DNA from 2 places in the Mycobacteroides salmoniphilum genome. Region 2 is predicted to be linked to the other one. Evidence: riboswitches for the same ligand, from Rfam matches in the RefSeq annotation. Region 2 holds a riboswitch; the other holds the start of a gene.
What was found. A riboswitch is a leader RNA that binds a small molecule or an ion and turns the genes downstream of it on or off. The one in region 2 is predicted to bind cobalamin.
Positions count from the first base shown of each region.

Region 1: another riboswitch for cobalamin. It lies ahead of DSM43276_RS02280 (FecCD family ABC transporter permease); the one in region 2 lies ahead of metE (5-methyltetrahydropteroyltriglutamate--homocysteine S-methyltransferase).

Region 1 covers NZ_CP024633.1:445,533-457,033, forward strand. The annotation lists gene lysS (lysine--tRNA ligase) at 1-1,459, shown strand, start outside; gene lsr2 (histone-like nucleoid-structuring protein Lsr2) at 1,622-1,966, shown strand; gene DSM43276_RS02255 (ATP-dependent Clp protease ATP-binding subunit) at 2,303-4,837, shown strand; gene DSM43276_RS02260 (DUF2231 domain-containing protein) at 4,954-5,424, shown strand; gene DSM43276_RS02265 (LLM class flavin-dependent oxidoreductase) at 5,465-6,331, opposite strand; gene DSM43276_RS02270 (ABC transporter substrate-binding protein) at 6,364-7,356, opposite strand; gene DSM43276_RS02275 (ABC transporter ATP-binding protein) at 7,353-8,138, opposite strand; gene DSM43276_RS02280 (FecCD family ABC transporter permease) at 8,138-9,190, opposite strand; cobalamin riboswitch at 9,295-9,519, opposite strand; gene DSM43276_RS02285 (CbtB domain-containing protein) at 9,678-9,884, shown strand; gene DSM43276_RS02290 (CbtA family protein) at 9,900-10,694, shown strand; gene DSM43276_RS02295 (serine hydrolase) at 10,812-11,501, opposite strand, start outside.
Region 2 covers NZ_CP024633.1:4,514,320-4,525,820, reverse strand. The annotation lists gene DSM43276_RS22310 (MarR family transcriptional regulator) at 1-243, shown strand, start outside; gene DSM43276_RS22305 (AIM24 family protein) at 248-1,132, opposite strand; gene DSM43276_RS22300 (VOC family protein) at 1,154-1,819, opposite strand; gene DSM43276_RS22295 (LLM class flavin-dependent oxidoreductase) at 1,871-2,968, shown strand; gene DSM43276_RS22290 (hypothetical protein) at 2,987-3,313, opposite strand; gene fadD8 (fatty-acid--CoA ligase FadD8) at 3,464-5,053, shown strand; gene DSM43276_RS22280 (TetR/AcrR family transcriptional regulator) at 5,050-5,640, opposite strand; gene DSM43276_RS22275 (PaaI family thioesterase) at 5,630-6,049, opposite strand; cobalamin riboswitch at 6,125-6,349, shown strand; gene metE (5-methyltetrahydropteroyltriglutamate--homocysteine S-methyltransferase) at 6,486-8,756, shown strand; gene DSM43276_RS22265 (mycobacterial-type methylenetetrahydrofolate reductase) at 8,857-9,756, shown strand; gene DSM43276_RS22260 (GNAT family N-acetyltransferase) at 9,818-10,348, shown strand; gene DSM43276_RS22255 (DUF6578 domain-containing protein) at 10,437-11,273, shown strand; gene DSM43276_RS22250 (bifunctional 2-methylcitrate synthase/citrate synthase) at 11,345-11,501, opposite strand, start outside.

The DNA of each region.
Region 1 (11,501 bases), 4.1 Mb from region 2:
CATCCGGCAGGCCAAGCGCGAGAAGCTACTCGCCGAGGGCATCCAGCCGTATCCGGTAGAGGTGCCGCGCACCCACAGCCTCAAGCAGATTCGCGATGCCTACGTGGATTTGGAGACGGACACCAGCACCGGTGACCAGGTGGGTGTTTCGGGCCGTGTCATCTTCTCCCGTAACACCGGCAAGCTCTGCTTCGCGACGCTGCAGGAGGGGGACGGCACCTCGTTGCAGGTAATGATCAGCCTCGCCGGCGTCGGGGAACAGGCACTCGCCGACTGGAAGACCGATGTTGACCTCGGTGACATCGTGTTCGTACAGGGCGAGGTCATCAGCTCGCGCCGTGGCGAACTGAGTGTCCTGGCGGACGGCTGGCAGATGGCCTCCAAGTCCCTGCGCCCACTGCCCGTTGCTCACAAGGAGATGTCGGAAGAGACCAGAGTGCGCCAGCGATACGTGGATCTCATCGTGCGGCCGGAGGCGCGCCAGATCGCGCGGCAGCGGGTCGCGGTGATGCGCGCTATTCGTGATGCTTTGCACCGTCGCGGATTCCTGGAGTTGGAGACGCCGATCTTGCAGACCCTCGCCGGAGGTGCTGCGGCCCGCCCGTTCATTACGCATTCCAACGCGCTCGATATCGACCTGTATCTGCGTATTGCGCCGGAACTTTTCCTGAAAAGGGCTCTTGTCGGGGGCTTCGACAAGATTTTCGAGCTCAACCGAGTTTTCCGAAATGAAGGGTCAGATTCGACGCATTCTCCCGAATTCGTGATGTTGGAAACATATGAGACGTACGGCACATACGATACCGCCGCCACAATGATCCGTGAGCTCATCCAGGAGGTAGCGGACGATGCAATGGGCACCAGGCAGGTGACGTTGCCCGACGGATCGACCTACGACTTGGACGGCGAGTGGACGACGATGGAAATGTATCCGTCGTTGTCGGATGCTCTTGGCGATGAGATCACCCCCGATACTCCGATTGCCACGCTATGGAAGATCGCCGATCGGGTGGGCGCCGAGATTCCCACCGACCGCGGTTACGGTCACGGAAAACTCATCGAAGAACTGTGGGAACACCAGGTCGGCGATAAAATGGACGCACCGACGTTTGTGAGGGATTTCCCAGTTGAGACATCGCCGCTGACTCGTCAGCACCGGAGCATCGCGGGTGTCACCGAGAAGTGGGATTTGTATGTTCGCGGCTTTGAATTGGCGACCGGGTACTCGGAGTTGATCGACCCGGTGATCCAGCGTGAAAGATTCGCTGACCAGGCACGATTGGCCGCCGCCGGCGATGATGAGGCGATGAGCCTTGATGAGGACTTCCTCGGCGCGATGGAGCATGCGATGCCGCCCGCGGCCGGAACCGGGATGGGTATCGATCGCCTGTTGATGGCGCTTACCGGACTGGGAATTCGCGAGACGATCTTGTTTCCGATTGTCCGACCTACGCTTTGATCTACGCGTTCGAATTTTGTCTCGCTTTTCAACTATGAGTGTAGTGAATCGCTTGCCTTGAGCGGAACACGCGCAGCCTTGCGGGTATGTTGAACTTTGCGGCAATCCGTGGCATGTTTGAGGTGGACCAACGGGGGTTCTGCTTTTGGAAGGATAAAAGGAATGGCTAAGAAGGTCACGGTCACGCTTGTCGATGACGTCGATGGTGAAGCACCTGCCGACGAGACCGTTGAATTCGGTATTGACGGCGTGACTTACGAGATCGACCTTTCTTCCAAGAATGCAGAGAAGCTGCGCAATCAGCTCTCTACATGGGTCGAGCATGCTCGTCGTGTCAGTGGCCGTCGTCGCGGGCGGGGGAGCTCAGGGACGGGTCGCGGGCGTGCGAGCATCGATCGTGAGCAGAGCGCGGCGATCCGTGAGTGGGCGCGTAAGAACGGTCACAATGTGTCGTCACGTGGTCGCATTCCCGCCGAAGTTGTCGACGCGTTCAACGCGGCCAACTAAGACTGCTGACTGGCCCGTCCCCCCAGAATTTCGCTTACGGCGAAGCCGGGTCAAAATCGGAAACGTTTTCACCGCATCTGGCGTTGTTCGGTTGCCTAACAAGCACCGCCGGGTGCGGTGATTCGTATATTTGGGGACGGTTCCTCCGGGTTCCGTAGGTTCCTCTGAGTACTCTCAGGGGCCATCTCCTGGTATGCGAGCACCGCACCGACTACGGCTGACCACTAGAGTGGCGATTAGGTCCTAGTGCCAGCGGAGATGAGCCGTTTGGGGGGAGCCCCGAGCGGCAGGATGAACCGCTTGCGCAAAGGCCGGACGAGGAAGCGAGGGAGACCGATGTTCGAGAGATTCACTGACCGCGCTCGGCGGGTGGTTGTGCTGGCCCAAGAAGAGGCCCGCATGCTCAACCACAATTACATCGGCACCGAGCACATCCTGCTGGGTCTGATTCACGAGGGCGAGGGCGTTGCCGCCAAGTCGCTGGAGTCGCTGGGCATTTCCCTGGAAGGGGTGCGCAGCCAGGTCGAGGAGATCATCGGCCAGGGACAGCAGGCACCGTCCGGGCACATTCCTTTCACTCCTCGCGCCAAGAAGGTGCTGGAGCTGAGCCTGCGCGAGGCGCTGCAGCTCGGCCACAACTACATCGGCACCGAGCACATCCTGTTGGGCCTCATCCGTGAGGGTGAAGGCGTCGCGGCTCAGGTGCTCGTCAAGCTGGGTGCGGAGTTGACCCGGGTGCGCCAGCAGGTCATTCAGCTTCTGAGCGGCTACCAGGGCAAGGAGACCACGGAATCCGGTACCGGAGGCCGTGGTGGCGAGGCCGGGACCCCGTCGACCTCGCTGGTTCTCGACCAGTTCGGACGCAATCTGACTGCTGCCGCCATGGAAGGCAAGCTCGACCCGGTCATCGGTCGTGAGAAGGAAATCGAGCGCGTCATGCAGGTGCTGAGCCGCCGCACCAAGAACAACCCGGTGCTGATCGGCGAGCCCGGCGTCGGCAAGACCGCCGTCGTTGAGGGCCTGGCGCAGGCCATCGTGCACGGCGAGGTGCCTGAGACGCTGAAGAACAAGCAGCTGTACACCCTGGACCTCGGGTCCCTGGTGGCCGGCAGCCGCTACCGCGGTGACTTCGAAGAACGCCTCAAGAAGGTGCTCAAGGAGATCAACACCCGCGGCGACATCATCCTGTTCATCGACGAGCTGCACACGCTGGTTGGTGCGGGCGCGGCCGAGGGCGCGATCGACGCGGCCTCCATCCTCAAGCCCAAGCTGGCCCGTGGCGAGCTGCAGACGATCGGTGCGACCACCCTCGACGAGTACCGCAAGTACATCGAGAAGGATGCCGCCCTGGAGCGTCGTTTCCAGCCGGTGCAGGTGGGTGAGCCGACCGTCGAGCACACCATCGAGATCCTCAAGGGTCTGCGCGATCGCTACGAGGCGCACCACCGGGTGTCCATCACCGATGGCGCGCTGGTGGCGGCGGCCACCCTGGCCGACCGGTACATCAACGACCGGTTCTTGCCGGACAAGGCGATCGACTTGATCGACGAGGCAGGTGCGCGCATGCGTATCCGCCGGATGACCGCTCCGCCAGACCTGCGCGAGTTCGACGAGAAGATCGCCGATGCGCGCAGGGAGAAGGAATCGGCTATCGACGCTCAGGACTTCGAGAAGGCGGCGCGCCTGCGCGACTCCGAGAAGCAGCTCGTCGCTCAGCGCACCGAGCGTGAAAAGCAGTGGCGCTCAGGTGACTTGGACGTCGTGGCGGAAGTCGACGATGAGCAGATCGCCGAGGTGTTGGGCAACTGGACCGGTATCCCTGTGTTCAAGCTGACCGAGGAGGAGACCACTCGGCTGCTGCGTATGGAGGATGAGGTGCACAAGCGGATCATCGGCCAGGAGGAAGCCGTCAAGGCTGTCTCCAAGGCCATCCGCCGCACCCGTGCCGGCCTGAAAGACCCACGGCGGCCATCGGGTTCGTTCATCTTCGCCGGCCCGTCGGGAGTCGGTAAGACCGAGCTGTCCAAGGCGCTGGCCAACTTCCTGTTCGGCGACGACGACGCGCTGATCCAGATCGACATGGGTGAGTTCCACGACCGCTTTACCGCCTCAAGGCTTTTCGGCGCTCCTCCGGGATACGTCGGCTACGAGGAGGGCGGCCAGCTCACCGAGAAGGTGCGTCGCAAGCCGTTCAGTGTTGTGCTGTTCGACGAGATCGAGAAGGCCCACCAGGAGATCTACAACACCCTGTTGCAGGTCCTGGAGGACGGGCGTCTCACCGACGGCCAGGGTCGCACAGTCGACTTCAAGAACACGGTGCTGATCTTCACTTCGAATCTGGGCACCTCGGATATCTCCAAGGCCGTGGGCCTCGGGTTCTCCGAGGGCGGCGGCGGCTCGAATTATGAGCGGATGAAGCAGAAGGTTCACGACGAACTCAAGAAGCACTTCCGTCCGGAGTTCCTGAACCGCATCGACGACATCATCGTCTTCGAGCAGCTGACCAAGGACCAGATCATCCAGATGGTCGATCTGATGATCGCCCGGGTGAGCAGACAGCTGAAGACGAAGGACATGGAGATGGAGCTGACCGACAACGCCAAGGCGCTGTTGGCCAAGCGCGGGTTCGACCCGGTGCTCGGCGCCCGGCCGCTGCGTCGGACCATCCAGCGTGAGATCGAGGACACCCTCTCGGAGAAGATTCTCTTCAACGAGATCGGCGCCGGCGAGCTGATCACGGTCGATGTCGAGGGCTGGGACGGCGAGGGCGCCGGCGAGGACGCGAAGTTCACGTTCGTCGGCCGTCCGAAGCCCGTGCTGGTCACCGGTGAGGAGCCGGCGGCCGACCTGGCGGCCTCCGCCTCGGAGTAAAAACAACCCAAAAAGCGCCGAGTGTGAGCATCACAGCTCACACTCGGCGCTTTTTGCGCGCTGGGGGGTTCGGCGTTTCCGGGTGCGGAACGCATTGCGGCAGTAGTGTCGCCCGCGTGGACACCATCAGCGGGTTGCCTGCACACGTGCTGTTGGTGCATTTCGTTGTCGTGCTTGCGCCGTTGACGGCGATTCTGGAGATTCTGTGTGGGATTTCCGTCGCTATTCGGTCGCGGCTGGTGTGGCTGGTTGCCGGGCTGGCGGCGGTGACGCTGGTACTCACCCCGCTGACCACTTCGGCAGGCGAATGGCTGCTCGATCGTGAGAAGAGCCCTAGTGCTGCCCTGTTGACGCACGCCGAGCGTGGCGACTGGATGCTGGTGTTCTCCAGCGCGTTGGTGCTGGGCGCGCTCGTGCTGGCGGTCGCCCATCGGCTCGGCCTGTCACCGGCCCGGCTTGGGCCGCACCTGACCGTTGCAGTGTTGGTGCTGATTCTCGGGGGCGTGTCCATCGTCGGCGTCATCCGGATCGGGGATTCCGGTGCGAGGGCGGTCTGGGGCACGGAACTGACCGGTGATGGCGGCTAGGATCAGAATCTCTTGTCGTGCCAATGGTTTGCGAGCGAGCTCACGGTTGCAGCAGCGGTCTTACGTCCTGGCCCAGGCTGTGGATGTATCCGATGAGATCGGGTTCGTTTCCGGTCGGTGATGCGATGAAATCCGTGACACCGAGATCTCGTAGCGCGTGGAGCTGCGCGGCGACCTCGGCGGCCCCTCCGCCGATGCTCGCCGAAGCGTCAAAGGAGATCCCGGGATAGTGGCCGGGATCGTTTGCGATGAGTTGGGCGGCGCCGGGGCCAACACTGATGGTGCGACTCAGGAAGATCCGGTGACCGGGGCCGGGGTCTATCAGCGCGCAGTGCGCAGCAACGGTGTCGGCCGGAACCATACTGGTCAGCAATGTGCCATCGCCCAGGCTGCCGGCCAGTCGTAGCGAGCGGGGCCCGTTCGCGCCGATCATAATGGGCAGCGGTTCCGCGGGCGGCCAGTCCAGCCGGACCCCATTCAGCCGCACATATCGCCCGTCGGCACTGACCTCCTTGCCCGCCAACAGATCCCGCAGTGCCGTCACGTACTCGTGGAGCAGGGTCAGGGGCGAGCCGACCTTGGCGCCAATTTGTTCCATGTGAGGCTGCCAGCCGTGCCCGATCCCCGGCAGCACCCTGCCGGGAAAATTGCGCTCCAGGATGCTGTAATCCATTGCCGCCGCCACGACATTGCGTACCGGTGCCGAGAGGAAACCAGTTCCGACACTGATCCGTTCGGTGGACGCAAGGGCCAGCGAGGCGTACGCGATCGATGTGGTGGCGAAACAGTCCTCGCAGACCCACAGGTGATCGAGCCCGGCGGCTTCGGCCGCGTGCGCAATCTCGAGCAGCCGTTCTGGTGGAAGAGAGGGCGGCACCATGAGGCCGAGGGTGGTGGGCAAGCTCATGTCGTCACCCTAGCTCCAGAGGCCGACAGCGTTCAGAATCCCTTGTCGCGCAGATAGTTCGCCAGGGTGACGATGGCGTCTGGATTGCGCGGTCCTTCGACCAGGGCGGCGTAGGGCAGCACGATGAAGTTCCGGTCGCGGACCGCCTGGGTGTGCTTCATTAGTGGCTGTGCCTTGAGCAGGTTGATCTTTGCGTCGGCGGTGTTGTTAGGGCCTACCCCGTAATCGCAGATGATGATCACCTGGGGGTCGCGCTGGGCGGCCGTCTCCCAGGCACTCGTGGTCCAGCTGTCGTCAAGATCTGAGAAGACGTTGCGGCCCCCGGCCTTCTCGATGATCTGCTGTGGTGCGGCGTTCTTACCGGAGGTGAACGGCTGGGCCTCACCGCTGTCGTACAGGAAGACACGAACGGGCGGCCGGTCCTGCGGCAGACGCGACTGCACGGTGTCGACGGTCTTGCGGTACGTGGCGATCAACTCAGTTGCGCGTTCCTGAACTCCGAAGATCGCCCCCAGGTTGGCCAGGTCCTCGTAGAGAGCGTCGAGGGGAGGCTTGATACCGCGCCGGACCGTTCCGGGCTGACGGCACGCCTCGGTCAGCTGGTAGGGCACCGCCCCAATGGACCGCACCCAATCCGGGGTCATCCCGGAGGTCTCGTTGAATCCGTAGCTCCACCCCGCGAACACGAGATCGGGACGCGCGGCTTGCACTGCTTCACGGGTGAATCCCTGACCCAGGTTGGTGGTGGACTCGAACTGCGCCTTCCACGGCGAGGTCTCGATGTCGCGATCCTGTCCGGCGTCGATGAAGTAGCCGGCCATCCGGTCCTGCAGACCGAGTGCGAACATCAGCTCGGTGACCCCGGTGTCATTGCTGACGGCTCGGGTGACCGGTACCGGAACATCAAGCGGTGCAGCGCAATTGTCGACGGAAACCCGCTCAGTTCCGGGGCTCTGTGCCTCGATGGTCGCGCAGCCCGCTGATAGCAGCGACACCATCACCGTCACACCGATGAGTGCCTTCATTCCTTCTCCTGTCTTTCGGGCTGAGGATCGAAGATGATCTGCGGAACACCGCTTCGTGGGTGTGCGATGACATGACATCCGATGCCGAACCACCGGCCGATGGATTCGGCGGTGATGACCTCGTGTGGTGGGCCTGAGAGCACGATGCGTCCCTCGGCCATGACGTGGATGGTGTCGCAGTACTGTGCCGCGAGGTTGAGGTCGTGCAGAGCAGCGATGACGGTGATGCCCAGTATCTGTGCCGAGCTGAGTATCGAATACTGATGGCGCACATCCAGATGATTGGTGGGCTCGTCCAGCACCAAGACGCGCGGTTGCTGTGCGAGGGCGCGGGCGATGAGAACCCGCTGGCGCTCCCCGCCCGAGAGAGAACTGAACGTACGGTCGGCAAGCGCCGTCACGTCCGCCGTCTCGGTCGCCTCCGCGCAGATGCGCCGGTCCTGTTCGGAGGTGCTGCGCAGGGATGTGCCGTGCGGCAGCCGGCCGGTGGCGACTACTTCCGCGGCCGTGAAATCAAAATCCAAGGACATGTCCTGAGTCAGCGCCGCCACCTGACGGGCGTTCTCCCGCATGCTGATGGCCCGCACCGACACGCCACTGACTGCTACGTCGCCGGTGGTAGGAGTAAGCGCGCGGTACAGGCAGCGCAGGGTTGTCGACTTGCCGCTGCCGTTGGGGCCGACGATTCCCACGAATCCCCCAGCCGCGACCTGCATGTCGATACTCGAGACGATGCGGCTACCTGCGATATCGACCGACACGCTCTGATAGGTGACGTCCATCAACCGACGGCCCCCGCAGACATCGCGCGCCGGCGCATCAATCCGACGAAGACCGGTACTCCGACGGCTGCGGTGATCGCGCCCAGCGGAAGCTCCTGCGGCGGAATCATGGTCCTTGCCACGAGATCGGCAGCGACGAGGAAGCACGCGCCCAGTACCGGAGCCACGATCAAGACCCGGCGGTGATCCGCACCGACCAGCAGCCGTGCCGCATGCGGAATGACCAGTCCCACGAATCCGATGGCTCCGCAGATGGATACAAAACATCCGGTCATGGCGGCTGACAGCACGAACAGTGCCACCCGGAACCGCCCGGCGTGCAGTCCCAGCGAGGCGCTCACCTCGTCGCCCATGGATAGGGCGTTGAGTTGGCGGGCGAGCCCCGCGACGCAGATGATCCCGACCAAGGTCGCCGCGAGCGCCACCGGAACCTTGTCCCAGGACGACGCCCCCAGGCTGCCGAGTAGCCAGAACATGACGCTGCGCGCCGCTTCGCCGTTCGGCGCCAAGAACACCAGCACGGTGGTCACCGCGGACAGCCCATAGCCCACCGCGGTGCCTACCAGAACCAGCCGCAGCGGTACCAGACCTTGTGGAGTACGGGCGATTTGGTACACGAGTGCGGTCGCGGCGAGGGCGCCGATCGATGCGGACAGCGACAGCGCATACACGCCGAAGGTGCCGAGCACGCCGTAGACCACCACTGCGGTGGCACCCACCGAGGCTCCCGACGAGATGCCGAGAACGTACGGATCCGCCAGGGCGTTGCGGACCATCGCCTGTACGAGCACGCCCACCACGGCCAGCCCCGCGCCGACGAGGATGGCGAGAATCACCCGCGGCAGCCTGGACTCGATGACGATCCGGTAGTTCGCCGCATCGGCGGCCCGAACGGAGCCGCCCGTGGCGCCCACCCAGAGGAAATGCAGACAGTCGCGCCAGGGCACATCAGCAGTGCCGAACACGAGCGCGCCGACCGACAGCAGCACGAGCGCCACCAGGCCACCGCCCGCCGCGAGGACCACCGGTCGCTCGTGTTGCGCTGCGGGCATCGATCTTCCTGCGTCGTCGGGTCGCAGACACCGGGGCATGACGGATATGCCGAGTAGGCGCTACCCACCAGGCGATCCCTCGGCACTGGCGAATGACTGCACCGGATGGTGCGGCCGCGTTGGCAGGTCTTCGGACTCGTGAACACGAGGCTTCTGTGAGCCTCACCTACTGGCGGCTGCTTCCCGGGCCTTAACCCAGTGCTTTAGGTGCCGCTGTCGTTTCCACATACCGCTGCGGGGCAGCTCCGGATTCACACCGGATTCCCTCTTGCGATCCCCGGGTGCACTTTCCTGGTGCTCTCGGGGAAACCAATGCGAGGCCAAAACTATCACTCGAACGCACAGCCCAGCCGTGTCGACTAAGCTCAGTTCGTCCTTCGACAGGACGGGAACCTGGTGTAATCCCAGGACGGTCGCGCCACTGTGAGAGTCAGACCCCGCCGTCGAGAAGAACAGATCGGGACGCGGTATTCCGAAAAGGAGCAACATGGCACACACAACGTCCGCCAGCCATCCGGTTGCGGTGTCGATTCCTCAGGCAGCGCTGTGGTTGAGCGTGACCACCCTCCTGGGGCTGCTCGCCTACTACTTCATCGGCATCGACCAGGGTGCGGTGTCGATCTTCGGCAGCGATATGCACGTGCACGAGTTCGTGCATGACGCCCGCCACCTGCTCGGCTTTCCCTGCCACTAGCGGCGGGCCGAATACATGGAAAAGTCAATAATTCTGCGCGGCTTAGGTTTCGGCGCACTGGGTGGCTTGCTGTCCTTCATCTTCGGATGGATCTTTGTGGAACCCGTCATCAACAGGGCCATTGCTTATGAAGAGGGCAGAGGCGAGGCGCAGGGCGTGCTGGATGAGGCCGCCGGTATCCACGCCCATCACGAGGGCGCGGAGCTGTTCAGTCGTTTCGCGCAGGCCAATGCGGGCCTGGCGCTCGGTGTCATCGGATTCGGAATCGCGATGGGCGCGCTGTTCGCGGTGGCGTACGTGGTGGCGATCGGCCGGGTCGGCAATCTCAGTCCGCGCGCGCAGGCTCTCGCCGTCGCGGGCGGACTGTTTCTGGTGTTGTATGTGGTGCCGTTCCTGAAGTTCCCGGCCAACCCTCCGGCGGCGAGCGCTGAGGGCACCATCAAGGAGCGCACCGGGTACTTCGTGCTGATGATCCTCGTCGCGGCGATCGCGTTGGCGGTGGCACTGTGGGTGGGTCGAAAGCTCTCCGAGCGCGTCGATACCTGGACAGCCACGCTTGTTGCCGCCGCGGTGTTCATCGTGCTGGTCGGACTCGTCATGGCGGTGACTCCAGGATTTGTCGAGGCGCCGCAACCACTGCTCGATGCCGACGGGAAGATCGTCTATCCGGGTTTCCCGGCGCATGATCTGTATCTGTTCCGGCTGTACTCGTTCACAACGCAGGCGATTATGTGGGCGACGATCGGTCTCGGGTTCGCGACGGTTATCGGGCGTAAGCCCGTCAATGCCGAGACGTCCGTTACCGGCTAGCTAGCCACCGAGTCTGAGTCTCACGACGCTTTCTGCCCCGGAACCGTCGTGAGATTCAGACTCGTCAGGAACCAGAGCCGGGCGCTCATCGGGGTTTGATGGTCTTCGCGCGGGCGCTCATCCCAGCTTCTTGAAGACGCCCTTGGCCAGGCCGATGACCCATCCGGCCGCGCCGGGGCCGAACGCACGATCCCAATTCAGCTGGAAGCTCACCACATACGGCTGACGGTTGCGATCCTCGGCGTACCAGCTGAACGTCAGGTCGCCGGGCAGGTTGCCACCCTTGGCGCCGATGTAGCGCCAGTTCTCGCTGTGCAGATCGATACCGGGTTCTGCGGACAGGATGCCGCGAATCGGAGACGCCGGGCCGACGGCGACCTTCTGCAGGGCTGCATGGACTCTGCAGATGTCCTCGGCGCTGCCGTACCACTCGATGCCGAATTTCGATGCGGGCGTGGTGGTCCGGTCCGGATCCAGTGTGTAGTCGTGGGTGTCGGCGTCGGCGAGCATCTGCCCGCGCTGGCCGGGTGTGGTGGCGTCCTTCCATTGCTGGCGGACGTCGGGTATTCCCCACCCGATGTTGAATAGCTCATGCATGGTGGGGAAGGGGGTCATCGATGCCGGGTCATGGTGCCCGCCGTCGGCAAGGGCCTTCTCGATCGCCTGCCGACCGAGGCGGTTGATCAGCATGTCGGTGCCCATATTGTCGCTCACCGAGATCATCTTCTGGGCGGCGGTGCGCACCGACACCGTGGAGCCTGTCGGGAGCTTGTCCATCGAGCTTCCGAGCGCCTTGCCGCGATCGGT
Region 2 (11,501 bases):
GAACGGCTGCTGCGACAGCTGTCCCGGCTCACCTCGCGCCCCTACTCGCGCGATGAGCTGACATCCGACGAGGTGCTGCCGATCAGCTACCTGGCAGCGCCCATTTTCGCGGGAGCCGATGCCGCGTACGAACTTCAGCTGGGCCCGCTGTTGCCCAGCGCAACCCGTACGGAGCGGGAAGTGCTGATCACGACATTGACGCAAGGGGCTCGGGAGCTTTCCGGGCTACTGGGGGAGAGGTGACTCCCTAGCCCGCAGTGACGACGGGGACACCCTCGGACGGTTGCACGATGACGAACCCCTGGCCCTGGAATGAGACTTGGAGCGCCTCGCCGGAGCCGCGGCCGATGAGGGCGCCGGCCTTGAAGCTCGTCTTGAGCTGGGTCTGCAGATTCGCCGACCAGGCGACCACCGCGTTGGTGTCGGCGAATGTCGGCGCCTCGGCGGCATTGAGCACCACCGGCGGACCGTCGGTGGTCAGTGCGACCCAACCGGTTCCGCGCAGTGTCGTGTTGAACAGCCCGCCTGTCACCATGCTGGCGCCCTTGACCCGCTCGATGTTCCAGTTCAGCCCGGCCGAAAAGGCCAGCACATTCTTACCGCTGATCGACAGGCCCGCGTTGCTCAGATTCAGCAGATGAACATCGAAGGCGCGCTCGGCCAGGAACACGTCACCTTGGCCAGAGCACCGCATGAGGGGCAGTCCTTCACCGGTCAGCGCCTTCTTCAGGAACTTGGCCGCACCGCCGCCCTCGAAGGCGAAGTCGACATTGCCCTGGTAGGCCACCATGGATCCCTGACGTGCCAGGAATGGTTCGCCAAGGCGAACGCGCAACAGCTTTGCGTTCTGGTTGGAGATCGGCTTGGCTTCGTTCTCGCTGAACCGCCCATCCACTAAATCTCCACTGATACCGGAGAATTGGTCGCCAATGGGCTGAGCCTGGGCAGCGGGCTGTTCGGCCGTGGCCGGCGACGCGACCTGTGGTTCGGCGGGTGCGGAGCCTCCGAGCGGCGCCGAACTGACCCGGCCCTGGTGTGCGACTTGGTCCGTCCAGCGCTGGCCGTCGTGCCAGCGGAATTCGAACCGTCCGTCGGGATCAGGCTGCCAGCTTCCGGGGTTCGGAGTCGTCATGGACTCCAACCTAGTAGGCGGCTAGCGCTGTTCGATCAAGATTGTGGGGACTGCCAGCCCGGGATCCTTGACGGTGGCGACCCGCGTTCCCGGCTTGTGGCCATTGCGGATATCACCGAGCGTGACACCGGCGGCCGTCAGTCGAGCATGGGTGGTACCGATATCGTCGGTGCGCCAGGCGATTCCCCACAGTGAGTCGGGGCCGGAGGGGTCGCCGTCGCGCAACACCACCTCAACCACCAGCCCCGCGCACCGGAAGAACAACTGGTGCACACCCCATGACTGCATGCGATCCAAGCGCAGGTCGAACCCGAGCCGACCGCACAACGTCGCAATGATTCTGTCGCGATTGGGTGAGAACAGCACCAGGTGATCGATGTGGCCACTCTCTGGGGCCGACTGTGCAGGCGCAGCGGGTCGCTCGCTCAACCCCAGGGTGAGTCCGTCGGCCTGGCCCGCGGCGAGGTCCCCGTGAGAAATCAGGGAGAGGCCGCGTCGATCGACCAGCCGAGCCGCGGACGACAGGTCCCCGACACGAAACAGCATTCCGGGGTGCGGCGCCCATTCGGGGAGCCCGAGATAGAGCTGGGGATGTGGAATTTCGGTGCCGAGCAACCTCGAGTAGGCGGCCTTTGCGTCAGCGAGATTTGGAACGTCCAGAAGCACCGAGTCCAGTTCGGTGATCATCAGAGCATTTCCTCCCTGCCGGACCGGAGTCCGCTTATGCATACTGGTGGTGTGCGCTTTCAGCTTCTCGACATTGTCTTCCATCTGCCAAACCCCGTGACGGGGGCGTTGGCGCCCGCCGCCGACCGGCTGAACCGGGTGGTCGAGGCCGCCGTGCTGGCGGAGAGCCTGGGTTTTGATTCCTTTGCGGTCGGGGAACGGCATGCGGGAGACGTGCTGTCCTCGGCTCCGACGGTGCTGTTGGGAGCGGTGGCCGCCGCCACCGACCGGATCCTGTTATCCACCGGTGTCACGGTGCTGTCCCTGTTGGACCCGGTGCGCGCGGCAGAGGACTTCGCCACCATTGACCAGCTGAGCCGCGGCCGGCTCGAGATCGTCATCGGGAAGGGCAACGAGGACCGCCAGTACCCACTGATGGGGCTGGATATCGCCAGACAGTACGAGTATCTGCAGGAGAACTACGAGTTGCTGCGGCGGCTCCTGCGTGAGGAGCACGTGGATTGGACGGGGGCACACCGGCATCCACTTGCCGACGCGACCACGCTGCCCAGGCCGTACGACGGACCGTTCCGGATCTGGCACGGGTCGGCGACCTCGACGTTCGCCGTCGAACTCGCCGCCAAGTGGGGTGACCCGATTGTCACCGCAAATGCCTTGCAGCCCAAGGAGAACTATAAGGTTCTCATCGACAGGTATCGGGAGCTGTACGCACAGAACGGGCACGACCCGGCCAACCTGCATGTGGGTGCGGGCTCGGGCGGGCTGTACCTGGCCGATACGACCGAACAGGCCATCGCGCAGTACCGGCCCATCTATGAGGCACGCCTGGCGCAGATGGCGAAGCTCAAAGACCATCCGAAGGCTGTCGGCAAGTTTCCGTCTTTTGAATCCATTGAGGATGCGGCAGATCGCGGGCCGGTGCTGGCTGGTTCGCCGGAACGTGTGGCCGAGAAGATCATTCAGTGGAATGAGGCCTTCGGCCACGAGTTTCAATCGATTTCGTTGAGCCCCGAGGCCGACTTCGAGGAACAGCAGGACACGCTGCGCCGGTTCGCCGAAGAGGTAGTCCCGCTGGTGAAGGCGGAGGTTACCTCGACGCTGTGGAGTGCCCAGGACACGCGGCGGGCCAAGGGATTTACCGCGGCCTGAGGGGCGCTCGTGTCAGATCTAACCCGGGCGATTCATCGGGTTCATGGGGCTGGCTGGGTTGGCCGGGTTGTTCGGATTCAGGGGGCTGGCGGGGTTGGCCGGGTTGTTCGGATTCAGCGGGCTGGCGGGATTCGCCGGGTTGTTTGGGTTGAGCGGGCTGGCGGGATTCGCCGGATTCGACATGCTGTTCGGACCGTACGGACCAACGTTGCAGACCGCATTCGCGTTGCCGATGCAATCACCGGGATTGAACGGGTCGGGGTCTGCCGGGTCGGCGCTCGCGAAAGCGGTGGCAAACATCGCCAGCGCGACGAATAGTGTGCCAGTGGCCATGGACTTGAGCATTTAGCCAGCCTAGCAAGCTTGTTGAGTCTTTCTCAGGGGACCGGACAGGGTGCTGCGTAGCGGGTGAACGCACCCATCCTTGCCCAAAACTAGAACATGTTCTAACGTCGAGCGAAGTGCCTGATCGGCGACCATTCACTGAGGAGCGCGATGCCTGACTCATTTGACCCACTGCACGGGTCGATCAACTCTGGGCACCTGCTGGTCGCCGCCCTGAAAAAGAACGCGAGCGTGCCCGCGCTGGTGCTCGGAGATGTGACGCTCACCGGCGCCCAGATGGCCGACGAGATCAGCAAGTACATCCAGGCCTTCACCGCGCTGGTGCCCGATCCCACCGATGGTCAGGGCATGTTGGCACTCAACCGTCCCGAGGTGCTGTTGGTCATCGGCGCGGGGCAGCTGCTGGGCACCCGGCGTACGGCGCTGCACCCACTGGGGTCGCTCGATGACCATGCGTATGTGCTGGCCGACGCCAAGATCACCACCCTTGTCATCGACCCCACCCCGCAGTTCGTGGAGCGCGCCGCAGCTTTGGTGGAGAAGGTGCCGACGCTGACCCGCGTACTGACGCTCGGCCCCGTCCCCGCCGAGCTGGCCGAGGTGGGGCATGACCTGGTCGCCGCGGCCGCGGATTTTGCGGCGAAGCCGCTGGTGCCGGTCAACCTGTCGCCGGACCACATCAATGGCCTTACCTATACCGGTGGGACGACGGGTAAGCCCAAGGGAGTCATCGGCACCTCGCAGTCGATTCTCACCATGACGCAGATCCAGCTGGCCGAGTGGGAGTGGCCGGAGCGCCCCAAATTCCTGATGTGTACCCCGCTTTCACACGCCGGTGCCGCGTTCTTCATGCCGACCCTGATGAAGGGTGGGTCCATGGTGGTCCTGCCCAAGTTCGATGCGGGCGCCGTGCTGGCCGCGATCGAAGAGCACAAGATCACGGCCACGATGCTGGTGCCCTCGATGATCTACGCGCTGATGGACCATCCGGATTCGCACACCCGCGACCTGTCCTCGCTGCAGACCGTCTACTACGGCGCGTCGGCCATCAACCCGGTGCGGCTGGCGGAGGCTATCGAGCGGTTCGGGCCGATCTTCGCGCAGTACTTCGGCCAGTCCGAGGCGCCGATGGTGATCAGCTACCTGGCCAAGGGTGATCACGATGCCCAGCGGCTCTCCAGCTGCGGCAGGCCCTCGGCCTTCCTGCGCACCGCGCTGCTCGACGAGAACGACCAGCCGGTGAAGCAGGGCGAGCCCGGCGAGATCTGCGTGGCCGGACCGTTGGTGGCGGGCGGCTATTGGGAACTGCCCGAGCAGACCGCCGACACCTTCAAGAACGGCTGGCTGCGCACCGGCGATATCGCGCGCGAGGACGAGGACGGTTTCTGGTTCATCGTCGACCGCACCAAGGACATGATCGTCACCGGTGGTTTTAACGTGTTCCCCCGTGAGGTGGAAGATGTTGTCGCCGAACACCCTTCGGTGGCGCAGGTCGGTGTCATCGGGGTGCCCGACGAGAAGTGGGGCGAAGCGGTCACGGCGATCGTGGTGCTGCGTGCGGATGCCGACCGCAGCGGCGACGCGGTGTCCAAGATGACGTCCGAGATTCAGTCCGCGGTCAAGGACCGCAAGGGTTCGGTGCAGTCGCCCAAGCATGTGATCGTCGCCGACTCGCTGCCGCTGACCGCGCTCGGCAAGCTCGACAAAAAGGCCCTGCGTCAGAAATACGCCACGGTCTAGTTCTGCGGCGAGAGGAGATTCCGCGCGCTCGTGTGGATGAACTCGCGTAACCACGGCGCCGGCTCACCCTTGTCGGGGAGATGACGCCGCACCGCGGCGTAGGGCATATCGATCAGTGCGAACATCACCTTGTCGAGCACCTCGGTAGTGACTTCACCAAACTGTCGTTCGGCGAACTCGCGCAACGCCATGCGGACCCGCGAGTTCAGCGCCGTGAGGTCGGCGGCGAGGGTGCCGGGCCAGTGCGCCACCAGATCGGCCTTCTCGTACTGCAGTAGCAACAGCGCTTCGTTACGGTTCGCCCCCGTCCAATCGAAGGCGTGATCGATGGTCGCGGAGAGGACCTCCTGAGGATCGGGCAATGCGAGCGCCGTGAGAATCCCGTCCTGATAGCGGGCGATCGAACGCAGCCAGAGGCGGGCCATGAGCTCGTCGCGACTGGAGAATCGGTGATAGATCGACCCCGAGGGCGCACCGAGGGTCCGTCCGATGGCGGCAGCCGTGGCTGCCGACGGCCCTCCCGTGGTCACCAGCCTCAGCGCCACGTCGAGAATGTCGTCGGCGGTGTACTGAGGTCTACGCCCCACGGTGCCGAACCATGCTCGTACCTTGGGCGACCGCGACCAGCTTGGTGTTGCCGTCGTGGTCCTCGACGGATATCTCGCAGCGGCCCAGAGCCTTGGTGCGTCCGGCGCTTACCAGGGACGCGTCGGCGAGTAGGCGCACGCCGTCGCGGGCGGGTGACACGTACTCGATGGTGTATCCGCTGGTGACAATGTCGGCACCGAGACCGAGCCCGCACGCGTAGGTGATCGCGTTGTCGGCCAGGTAACTCAGCACTCCGCCATGAATGAATCCGCTCTGCTGGCGCAGCTCGTCGCGGATGTCCAGCGAGAGCTGCACTCCGGACTCGTCGATCCGGCTGATCGAGGTACCCAGGAGGCGACTGAATGGCTGGGCCTCGAGCACTTGTTGTGCCTGGTCACGTGTGATCACAATATTAGAGAATAGTCACTAATAACTGGATGGGCGAGCGTGCATATGATGTAAGGCGCAGCTGGTTTGTCAGTGTCGGCTTCGGTCGGTACTGGCGTCGAGTCGCGGACCCCATGGGGACCCGCGATGAGAGGGAACCCGGTGAGAATCCGGGACTGTCCCGCAGCGGTATGCAGGAACGATCGCCGTCATACGCACTGGGAAAGCTATCAACGATCCTGGGAAGCGACGGCCCGTAGGAAAACCTGAGCCCGGGTAATGCCTGCAAGTCCGAAGACCTGCCAGCTGTGTCGGGTGCGCCGCGCCCGACGGATCATCGCCTCGCGGAATGGGCGTATGGCCGAATCGGTTTCAACCAACACCAGTGTGTGTTGGTTATTCGGGCTCGGCTTGCTTGTCCTGGGCGGTGGCCACCACGCCGTAGACAGAGGACAGCATGACCACTCCATCATTGAAGGCAACCACGCTCGGTTCGGCGCGCATCGGCCCGCGTCGTGAGCTCAAACGGGCTACCGAAAGCTACTGGGCCGGGCGCACCAGTCGTACCGAGCTTGAGACCGTCGCAGCCGGGCTTCGGCGCGACAACTGGTCCGCACTGGCGGCCGCCGGGCTCGACTCCGTGCCGGTGAACACCTTCTCGTACTACGACCAGGTGCTCGATACCGCGGTGCTGCTGGGAGCGCTCCCACCCCGCGTCGCAGGCATCACCGACGACCTCGACCGCTACTTCGCCGCCGCACGCGGCAATGACGACGTGACGCCGCTGGAAATGACCAAATGGTTCGACACCAACTACCACTACCTGGTGCCGGAGATCGGACCGGACACAGAGTTCACGCTCAACCCGACGAAGCTGTTCGGTGAGCTGAAAGAGGCTGCAGCCCTAGGTATTACGGCTCGACCGGTTGTCGTTGGTCCTATCACCTTCCTTGCGTTGAGCAAGTCTGTCGACGGAGCCGGTGCACCCATCGAGCGCCTCGACGAGGTGGTATCGCTGTACGAGCAGCTGCTGGTGCAGCTTTCGGAGGCCGGGGTTGGTTGGGTCCAGATCGATGAGCCCGTACTCGTCACCGATATCTTGCCGAACGGCCCAGAGCTGGCCGAGCGGGTGTACGGCCGCCTCGGCACCGTTGCCGACCGGCCCGCGATCTTCGTCGCGAGCTATTTCGGGGACCTGGGTGCCGCACTCCCGGCGTTGGCCCGCACCCCGATCGAGGCGATCGGTATCGACCTGGTCTACGGTTCGGCCTCGGGTGTGGCATCGGCGCCGGAACTTACCGGAAAGACTGTGGTGGCAGGCGTCGTCGACGGCCGCAACATCTGGCGCACCAACCTCGAATCGGCGTTGAGCACACTTGCGACGCTGCTGGGGCCGGCGGGTGCGGTGGCGGTCTCGACATCGTGCTCGACGCTGCATGTGCCCTACTCGCTGGAACCGGAGACCGAACTCGATGACCAGCTGCGCAGCTGGTTGGCTTTCGCCGACGAGAAGGTCAAGGAAGTCGTGGTGCTGGCGCGGGCACTGGGCGAGGGACGCGATGTGGTTGCCGCGGAGTTCGCGGCGTCGAATGCGGCCGTCGAATCTCGCAAGACGGATCCGCGTCTCAACAACGGTCAGATTCGTGAGCGGCTGGATTCTATTCTGGCGGAGGGTGTTTCACGTGGCGATGCCGCAGAGCGCCGTCGCAGCCAGGACGAGCGGCTGAAGCTGCCCGAGCTGCCGACCACGACGATCGGGTCGTTCCCGCAGACTGTCGAGATCCGCAAGGCGCGTCAAGCCCTGACCAAGGGCGAGATCGACGACGCCGAGTACGTGCGGCGGATGCGTGCCGAGGTCGCCGATGTCATTGCGCTGCAGGAGAAGCTGGGCCTGGATGTGCTGGTGCATGGCGAGCCGGAACGCAACGACATGGTGCAGTACTTTGCCGAGCAGCTGGATGGCTTCTTCGCTACCCAGAACGGCTGGGTTCAGTCGTACGGCAGCCGCTGCGTGCGCCCGCCGATCCTGTATGGCGATGTCGCACGGCAGAACCCGATGACCGTCGAGTGGGCCACCTATGCCCAGTCGCTGACGCCGAAGTACGTCAAGGGCATGCTGACCGGGCCGGTGACCATCCTCGCGTGGTCGTTTGTGCGTGACGATCAGCCGTTGGCGGACACCGCCAACCAGATCGCGCTGGCTATTCGGGACGAGACGGTGGATCTACAGAACGCCGGTATAGCCATCATTCAGGTGGACGAGCCCGCGTTGCGTGAGCTGCTGCCGCTGCGCTCGGCGGACAAGGCCGCGTACCTGGACTGGGCGGTCGACGCATTCCGGCTCTCCACCTCGGGGGTATCCGATGCGACGCAGATCCACACGCACCTGTGCTACTCGGAATTCGGCGAGGTGATCGGCGCGATCGCCGACCTGGATGCGGACGTGACCTCGATCGAGGCCGCCCGTTCGCACATGGAGGTGCTCGATGACCTCAACGCGATCGGTTTCTCCAATAGCGTCGGCCCGGGTGTGTACGACATCCACTCGCCGCGGGTGCCGTCGACGGCCGAGATGGCGAATTCGCTACGTGAGGCGCTGCAGGCCGTTCCCGCGCAGCGTCTCTGGGTCAATCCTGACTGTGGCCTGAAGACCCGGAAGGCTGACGAGGTAACTGCCTCGCTGGCCAACCTGGTGGCCGCCGCGACCGAGGTGCGTGCGGGCGCCTAGTTCGGCGATGAGCGCGCGAGCAGTCCCCTTCGCGGGGGACTGCTCGCGCGTGAATTTAATTGGTGTATAAACCATTAGCGAGACTAATCGGAGGTCCCTGGTGTCCATGAATACCGTTGCGCTGGAGTTGGTGCCTCCCAATGTCGATGGCGGACTCGACAAAGCGTCCGAAGAACTGCAGAAACTGTCCAGGTTCTCGGCGGAATTCGGCATCGACGGTCGCATCGACCACGTCATGATCCCCTCGATGATCGTGGAGGACGGCGATCGCCCACTGGAGATGAAGCCGAAACTGGATGTCGTCGACTATTGGTCGATCATCCGGTCCGAGCTGCCGACCATGCGGGGACTGTGCACGCAGGTCACATCCTTTTCTGACGAGACGTCGTTGCGGGGCCGGCTGACCGGCCTGACCGAAGCCGGGATGGACGGCGTGATCTTCGTCGGTGTACCGCGCACCATGAGCGATGGCGAAGGCTCGGGCATTCCACCGACCGACGCGTTGTCGAAGTTCGATGACATCGTCGAGAACAGGGGAGTGATTCTGATCCCAACCCGTAGTGGGGAACAGGGTCGCTTTTCCTTCAAATGCGATAAGGGCGCCACCTTCGCCATGACCCAGCTGCTGTACTCCGATGCGGTGGTTGGCTTTCTGCAAGAGTTCGCACGCACAAGCGACCACCGGCCGGAGGTTCTGCTGTCGTTCGGTTTCGTGCCGAAGCTGGAGTCCAAGGTCGGGCTCATCGACTGGCTGATCCAGGATCCCGGCAATGAATCCGTTGCGCGCGAACAGAATTTCGTCAAGTCGCTCGCTGCCTGCGAACCTGATGCCAGACGTCCACAGCTTGTCGATCTCTACAAACGAGTCATCGACGGCGTGGCAGACCTCGGCTTCCCCTTGAGCGTGCATTTCGAAGCACCATACGGTCTCGCCAGGCCGGCCTTCGAGACCTTCGCCGAGATGCTGGAGTACTGGTCACCCGTCGGCGAGAGTGCCTGACGGAACGCGGTCGCCCGGAATTCCTTTGACCACATCCGAATTCGTGGTCGAGACTGGTCGCATGGAACCTGTCGAGTTGCGCACGGACCGGTTGGTTCTGCGCGCCATCAACGCCGCGGACGGGGCTGCGATTGTCGAAGCGTGCAATGACCCGGAGATCACGTACTACCTCCCGCTCCCAGCGCCGTACTCCCGTGAGGATGCGCGGAATTTCATGGCCAGGTCAGCGCAGGAGTGGGCAGACAACTCCCGATATGGGTTCGGGTTCTTTCTCAGGGAGACAAGCGAGCTCGTCGGTACCTGTTCGCTCAAGTCGATCACACCTGGCGTGGTGGAGGTGGGGTATTGGTCGGCTGCGCAATATCGCCGCAAGGGGCTCACTGCCGAGGCGATTCGGCGACTGTGCCAGTGGGGATTTGATGAGCTGGCCGCCCATCGCATCGAGTGGTGGGCCGTAGTCGGCAACGACGGTTCGCGGGCCGTGGCGGAAGCGGTCGGGTTCGAGATGGAGGGGCTGTTGCGCCAGCGCGCGTATCGGCGAGAGGAACCGGCTGATTGGTGGGTAGGCGGGCTGTTGTCGCGGCCCGAATGAACGGTGTTGACGCTTGGTGCGATGCTGGCTAACCTTACGCTCGGTACATCGGGTCCGGAGCGTTCGTGCTCCGTTCGCCTAACACTCGATGCTTTCAGTGATCAACAGGGTTCCGGCTCGGAACGAATCTCTTGTATACCTGGGTATTTCACGTTGGGAATACCAATGCTGCGGTAGGACTCCCGAGATAGGCCAGGCCGTCGATTGGCAGATCTGCGCCTATCCCGCTGAGAATGGCTACCTACTTGCGTCAGCGGCGGCAGTCAACTGGGACGAGGACCGCGAGATTGTTCGGTTTCCCTACGGTTGTGCAAGCTGGGATCCAACATACGGAGATCCCGCGAATGGATTGGTAATCCTCTGGGCCACGTGGCATGAGAGCCAAAGCTGGCCCCGGCTGCTTGGCGTGGTTGAGGAACTGTACGACGTGTCGGCCACCACGTATCGAGACGAGTCCGGTTGCATGAACCATCGGCCGACATCGTTTCAGTACCGACCCGTCGAGCTTGCGACGCGATGGCCCGAGGAGCCATCGGTGGGTGAGATCGGGCAGCGGGTGATCACGGGATCGGTTGTGGGGCTGCGCGTGACCGCGTTGGTCGAGCCAACCGACGGTGACATTGAGGCGCTGCGCGACGCGCGGGACCGAGGCCGACGAACGCTGTTTGTTTACGGGCCGCCGGAAGTGTTTGGCGCGGCGATTCCGTCACGGGGAGATCGAGTGACAGTCGATCTCGCAGACCCTCGGCTGAGCGTGGACGATATGCGCGGCTATGTGGGTGTTGTCACGGGCATTGCCGGGCAAGTTAGTCGTACGGTGCACTCACCAGATGGGCTCTACACCGGCTTCCTCAACATCGACCCGGAGGCAGCCCCGCCGGATGAGCTGTTCATCCAATTGCTGTGTGACAGAATGCCGAACTAACCGAATCGAGTGTGCGGTTTGTGTCGATAATCAGCGAAATGTCGACACAAACCGCACACTCGGCGGTCAACCTACGACGCGAGTGAGCGCTGAGGCTTTCCGGAGTATTCGCTCAACGGCCGGATCAGGGCGTTCGCCGCTGCCTGCTCCATGATGTGTGCGGTCCAGCCGGTGATCCGACTCATCACGAAAATCGGTGTAAAGCAGGGGATGTCGAATCCCATGAGG